One region of the Streptomyces sp. NPDC101110 genome, then DNA from elsewhere that is predicted to be linked to it. Evidence: riboswitches for the same ligand, from Rfam matches in the RefSeq annotation. Region 1 holds a riboswitch; the other holds the start of a gene.
The links. Region 1 has a riboswitch for cyclic di-AMP ahead of ACIQU3_RS14890 (transglycosylase family protein). Riboswitches for the same ligand answer to the same signal wherever they lie in the genome.
Positions count from the first base shown of each region.

Region 2: linked by a shared signal. The riboswitch ahead of ACIQU3_RS00880 (transglycosylase SLT domain-containing protein) and the one ahead of ACIQU3_RS14890 (transglycosylase family protein) in region 1 are both predicted to bind cyclic di-AMP.

Region 1 is NZ_JBIVZM010000005.1:517,262-520,536, reverse strand. Features, by position in the region: gene ACIQU3_RS14890 (transglycosylase family protein) at 223-918, opposite strand; cyclic di-AMP (ydaO/yuaA leader) riboswitch at 923-1,089, opposite strand; gene ACIQU3_RS14885 (transglycosylase family protein) at 1,318-2,292, opposite strand; gene ACIQU3_RS14880 (cytochrome P450) at 2,413-3,275, opposite strand, start outside.
Region 2 is NZ_JBIVZM010000001.1:189,154-192,428, reverse strand. Features, by position in the region: gene ACIQU3_RS00885 (polyprenyl synthetase family protein) at 1-792, opposite strand, end outside; cyclic di-AMP (ydaO/yuaA leader) riboswitch at 1,295-1,470, shown strand; gene ACIQU3_RS00880 (transglycosylase SLT domain-containing protein) at 1,476-2,252, shown strand; gene ACIQU3_RS00875 (HAD family hydrolase) at 2,216-3,064, opposite strand; gene ACIQU3_RS00870 (GNAT family N-acetyltransferase) at 3,236-3,275, shown strand, end outside.

The sequences.
Region 1 (3,275 bases):
GTGGCTCGCGACATGAGCCTAACCGGCCCGGGGCGATCGGCCACCGGGTCGCCCACCCCATGGACAGAACCGAGAGTAAATTGTTTCCGAACGGAACAAAGCCCGTTGCGGAAAAAACCCCGCCCCGGTGCGTACGGGGGGTGACGCACCGGGGCGGGGAGCCTGTGGACCCTGGGACGGGTCCGGGCGGGCCGGGTCCCTCGCGGGCCCGTCGGCCGCTGCTTACTTCAGGTGCAGCTGCTGGCCCGGGTAGATGAGGTTGGCGTCCTCGACGATGTCCTTGTTCAGCTCGAACAGCTTCTCCCAGCCGCCCTTGACCTTCTTGTCCGCGGCGATCGAGCTGAGGGTGTCACCCTTGACGACCTTGTACTCGCCGTCGCCCTTCTTGACCTTCTTGCCGGTCGGGGTGGTGACGGTCTTCTTGGCCGCGGGGCGCTCGTCGGAGCGGGAGGCCGGCTGCTGCTGGGTCTCGCGGGACTCGGTGCTCTGCTGGCTCTGCTGCGAGGTGCTGCCGGAGTCGCTCGAGGAGCCGCCGCCGGTGTAGCCGGCGCTCGACAGGCCCTTGCCGCAGACCGGCCAGGCACCCTTGCCCTGGCTCGCCAGGACCTTCTCGGCGACCTGGATCTGCTGGTCCTTGCTGGCCTTGTCGGCGGTGGAGGCGTACTGGGTGCCGCCGTACGCGGCCCAGGTGGAGGCGGAGAACTGCAGACCGCCGTAGTAGCCGTTGCCGGTGTTGATGGACCAGTCGCCGCCGGACTCGCACTGGGCGACCGCGTCCCACTCGGAGGCGGTGGCGGCGGAGGCGTTGCCGGCCGCCATCAGCGGGGCGGCGATGGCGACCCCGGTGACGCCGGCGAGCGCGGCGGCACGGGTGGCCTTGGACGGACGACGGTGCTTGCCCTTGCCGGAAAACAGCATGGATGGATCCCCTCACCGACGCCTGCGAGGTGAGCTGTCGGGTTCGGGCCGGTTGAGTTGCCCGGCCGCGTCCCTCCCGGGACGCGGCTTCACCCCGAGCCCTTCCGGCACAACCTGCCGGTCGGGCACCTACCTTGGGTCCCCCGCTCCTGCCTACGGCGCTTGACGCGACGACTGTTCCCGTGCGGCCGCTGGCAGGATTCGGCGTTGCGGCAGCCGGGGCTCGCGGTGGCGAGCGGTCATGACCGTAGACACGCGATCGGCGGAATTTCAAAGACGATCAGGGCTTCTGAGATCTATCTCTCACGGGCCCCAAACAGGACATCAGCCGCGAATCGGGGCGCTAACTCGCACGGTTTCGGGGCGACTTCCGCCCCGGTTTCCGCACTGCCCGAACAGCTACTTCTCGTCCGCTTCGCCCTCGACCGTGAGCTTCTGGCCGGGGAGGATGAGGTCCGGATCGGTACCCACGGACTTCTCGTTGCCCTCGTAGAGCGCGTGCCATCCGCCGCTGACGTCAAGGGAGTCGGCGATGGACCAGAGGCTGTCGCCGACGCCCACGATGTAGGCGCCCTCGGAGGCGTCGCGGGAGCTGTCGTCACCGCGCGAGGCATGACGGCCCGTGGATTCACCCGTTCGGCCGTCCTCGGACCCCCGGCTTTCGTCGGCGCTGGGGCCGCGGTGACGGCCGGAGCCGGTGTCGGACAGCTCCGAGGAGTCGTCCGCCGACTGCGAGTTGCCGGACTTGTCACTCTTGGAATCGGCCGACGAGGAGCTGCCGGACTGCCGCCCCTTCGGCGAGTCGGTGGATTCGGGCGACTTGTCCGAATCGGCGCCTTCATCCCTTGAGGCCGATGACCCGTCAGGCGACGAAGGTGACGGGGAAGCACTCTCCGAAGGGGACGAACCGAGCGAGTCGAGCAAACCGGGCGAGTCCACCTCACCGGACGAGTCGGACGAGTCGGATGATCCCGATGATTCGGATGATTCCGATCCCTTGTCCTGCTCGAGGCCGGAGAGCAGGCCACAGGTGCGCCACGCGCCGACTCCCTGGTCGGCGAGAATTCTCTCGGCCACGGCTATCTGCTGGGAGCGGCTGGCCAGGTCGGCGCTCGCGGCGTAGTCGAGGCCGCCGTGGTTCTCCCAGTCCTCCTGGGACAACTGCAGGCCGCCGTAGTAGCCGTTGCCGCTGTTCTGGCTCCACGCGCCGCCGGTCTCGCAGTCCGCGACCCGGTCCCAGGTCGTGCCGTCGGCCGCGCTGGCGCCGGAGGCCCCGAGGAGGGGGATCGCGATGGCGGAGCCGGTCACTCCGGCCGCGACGAGGAGTGCCGGAGCCTGGCGGGGGCGACGGTGCCGACCGTTCCCGGAGAGCATACGGAGACCTTTCGCGTGACAGCAGTGACCGACGCGGCGCGATACCGGCCGCGTTGATGGGTGAACGTATCGGCAGACGATCACTTGTCACAAGTTCATGCCGCGCAGATCACGTGAAGATCACAGGTCTGATGTTTCGTCACGTTCAACCGGTGCTGTGGGTGCGAACTCCACCGGCAGCGTGCGCAGCCCCCGCATGATGAGGCCTCCGCGCCACCTGAGCTCGGCCGGATCCACGGCGAGCCGGAGGTCCGGGAGCCGGGTGAGCAGCGTGGCGAGCGCGGTCTGGCCCTCCAGGCGGGCCAGCGGGGCGCCGAGGCAGTAGTGGATGCCGTGGCCGTACCCGAGGTGCTGGTTGTCACGGCGGGAGAGGTCCAGGACGTCCGGATCGGCGAACCGCTCCGGGTCCCGGTCCGCGGCGGCCAGGACGACGAGGACGGGGTCGCCCTCCTCGATGCGCTGCCCGCCGAGGGTGAGGGACTGCGTGGCGAAGCGCCAGGTGGCGAGTTCGACGGGGCCGTCGTAGCGGAGGAGTTCCTCGACGCCGGTCTCCAGGAGGGCGCCCTCCCCCGCGGCCAGGGACGCCTGGAGCCGGGCACGCTGCCCGGGGTGGGTGAGCAGGGCGTAGGTGCCGTTGCCGATCAGGTTGACGGTCGTCTCGAAACCGGCGAACAGCAGGATGAAGGCCATGGCCGCCGCCTCGTTCTCGGTGAGGTGCTCGCCGTGGTCGGAGGCGCGGATCAGACCCGAGATGAGGTCCTCACCGGGGGCGGGTTCGGCCGGCAGTGCCTCGCGCTTGCGGTGGATGAGGTCGGCGAGGTAGCCGCGCATCTTCTTCACGGACCGCGCCACGCCGCCCCTGGGCCCGCCCTGGTGACGGATCATCATGCCCGCCCAGTCACGGAAGTCGTCCTGGTCCTCACGCGGGACGCCGAGCAGGTCGCAGATGGCGTAGATGGGGAGCGGGAAGGCGAACTCGTGGA
Region 2 (3,275 bases), on a different contig from region 1:
GTCCTCGGCGAGCCCGAGCCGGGCCGCGCGCTCCCGCAGCAGGAGCACCGGCAGGGTGGGGATGCCCTCGCGCAGGTCGGTGCCGGGGGTCTTGCCGGACTCGTGGGAGTCGGACGCGATGTCGAGGACGTCGTCCGCGAGCTGGAAGGCGACGCCGAGCCGCTCGCCGTACTGGGTCAGCACGTCCACGACGGTGTCGTCGGCGCCGGACATCATCGCGCCGAACCGGCACGCCACGGCGATCAGCGAACCGGTCTTGCCGCCCAGCACGTCCAGGTAGTGCTCGACGGGGTCCCGGCCGTCCTGCGGTCCGGCCGTCTCCAGGATCTGGCCGGTCACCAGGCGCTCGAACGCCTCGGCCTGCACCCGCACGGCCTCCGGGCCGAGGTCGGCCAGGATGTGCGAGGCGCGGGCGAAGAGGAAGTCGCCGGTGAGGACCGCGACGGAGTTGCCCCAGCGGGTGTTGGCGCTCGGGACGCCGCGGCGCACGGCGGCCTCGTCCATGACGTCGTCGTGGTACAGCGTGGCGAGGTGGGTCAGCTCCACGACGACGGCCGACGGCACGATCCCGGGCGCGTGGCGGTCGCCGAACTGGGCGGAGAGCATCACGAGCAGCGGGCGGAACCGCTTGCCGCCGGCCCGCACCAGGTGCTGGGCGGCCTCCGTGATGAAGGGCACCTCACTCTTGGTGGCCTCGAGCAAGCCTTCCTCGACAGCCGCCAACCCGGCCTGGACGTCGGCTTCCAGATCCTGGTCCCGCACGCTCAGCCCGAACGGCCCGACGTCGGTCACGAGGGGTCTCCTGTCTGCTGTGTCTGCCGGTGATTACGCGGGTTGTCGATAGGTCGCCGCTCTCACTCCAGTCAGCGTATCCGGTCACGTTTCGATCACCGCCAGCGCCCAGGGTTACAGGCCGGGTGGTATCCGATCACGACCGCTATGTTTTCGATCAACCTATAAGAACAGATATTTATCGACTTACCCAGGGGTAGTGAACTATGCACGATTTGCCGTGATGAGTCGGTGAATTCCCCTTGGTGGAAATTGCCCTTCCGGCTTGTGATCAGTGAGGTCAATCACTTCTCCCCCCACTCCCTCCCTTCTCGGCGCCGACCCGTACCGCCGTTCCGCGAAAGCCAGTTGAGCCTTGGCTCCCGCAAAGGATCAAGCGCCCCAAACTCCCCCGACCAAGGTCAACCACGCGATATGTGATTGAGGTGCTTGTTCCCGACATGTGCTCTCGCATACGTTCCGGCCCTGTCCGGCGGACGCCTAATCCTGCCGCCGCCCGGACTCCCCACAGGAACCGACTCACTCACGCGTGGCAGGAGCGGGGGACCCAGGTAAGTCGCCGGTCCGCACAGCGGCACGGCTCGGGGTGAAGCCGTGTACGGCACACAGCGCCGTACACGGCCGGGCACCTCCCGGCCCGAACCCGACAGCTCACCTCGCAGGCGCCGGAGAGGAACATCGCCATGGCCGGACGAGGCAAGCACCGTCGCCCCAGAACCAACCCGCTGACCCGAGGCATCGTCGCCGTCGGTACCGGTGGAGCCGCCCTCACCCTCCCGCTCCTCGGGGCCGCGCACGCGAGCGCCGCCGAGCCCCAGAGCGCCCCCGCCGCGCAGTCCGTGAAGCAGGCGGCCCAGCCCGCCAAGTCCCGCACGTACACCGTGGTCAAGGGCGACTCGCTCGCCCGCATCGCCGACAAGTACGACATCTCGGGCGGCTGGAAGCGGCTCTACGAGGACAACCGCACCGCCGTCGGCGACAACCCGAAGCTGATCCACCCGGGTCTGAAGCTGAAGGTGAAGACCGCGAAGGCGGTGGACGCCCCGAAGGAGACGGCGACCAAGTCGTCCGCCGCCAAGCCGGCCGCGAAGCCCGCCGGCGGTGTCGCCCAGGCCACCCAGGCGTCCGCGAAGACCTACGCGAACAGCCTCGACGGGTGGATCCGCGAGTCGCTGGACATCATGGCGCAGCAGGGGATCCCGGGCTCCTACGACGGCATCCACCGCAACATCATGCGCGAGTCGTCCGGCAACCCCCAGGCGATCAACAACTGGGACTCCAACGCCGCCGCGGGCACCCCGTCCAAGGGCCTGCTCCAGGTGATCGACCCGACGTTCGCCGCCTACCACGTGCCCGGCACCTCCTTCGACCCGTACGACCCGGTCGCCAACATCACGGCGGCCTGCAACTACGCGGCCGACCGCTACGGCTCGATCGACAACGTCAACGGCCCGTACTGAGCCGCCCCGCCCAGCAGTCGCTCGAGGACGACGGCGATGCCGTCGTCCTCGTTCGACAGGGTGACCTCGTCGGCCACGGCCTTGAGTTCGGGATGGGCGTTGGCCATCGCGACGCCGTGGCCGGCCCAGTCGAACATCGGGATGTCGTTGGGCATGTCACCGAAGGCGATGGTGTCGGCCGGCCGCAGCCCCAGATGCTCGGCGGCCAGCGCCAGGCCGGTCGCCTTGGTGATCCCGCACGGCTGGAGCTCGACCGTGCCGGGCCCCGACATCGTCACCGTGGCCAGTGAGCCGACCACCGAGCGCGCGGTCGCCGCCAACTCGTCGTCCGTCAGGTAGGGGTGCCGCAGCAGCACCTTGCTGATGGGCTCGCCCCACAGATCCGCGCGCCGGTCGACCCGGACCGCGGGCAGCGTCGGGTGCGGCATCAGATAGCCCGGCTCGATCAGCGTGAGCCCGTCGACCCCGTCCTGGTCGACCGCCGCGTACACCTGCCCCACCTCGGCCTCGATCTTGCCGAGGGCGGTCTCCGCCAGCTCCCGGTCCAGGGTGATGGACCACAGCAGCCGGTCCGCGCCGGCGTCGTACACCTGCGCGCCCTGCCCGCACACCGCGAGCCCCGTGCAGCCGAGGTCGTCCAGGAGCGGCCGCACTCTCGGCGCCGGCCGGCCCGTCACCACGAGGTGCTGGGCACCGGCGTCCGCCACCCGCGCGAGCACGGCTAGGGACCGGTCGGACAGGGTGTCGTCGCCGCGCAGCAGCGTCCCGTCCAGGTCGGTGGCGATGAGTGAATATGCGATGGGTGCGGCCATGATCAGAGAATACGGACAGTGCGGGCCTTCGTTTCATCGCTCGGTGGACGCCGATTGCCCGGTTGAAGGCCTCTGCACCGATTGGCAACAACATGCTCCGCTACCTACCCGTGGGGCCGCATCGAGCGGTACCTTCCATGTGTCCAGGGGGGACTTGATCGGGGGGTCGGGTTGAGCAGTGGGCGCATTCGCGTGGCCGGGCCCGGGGAGC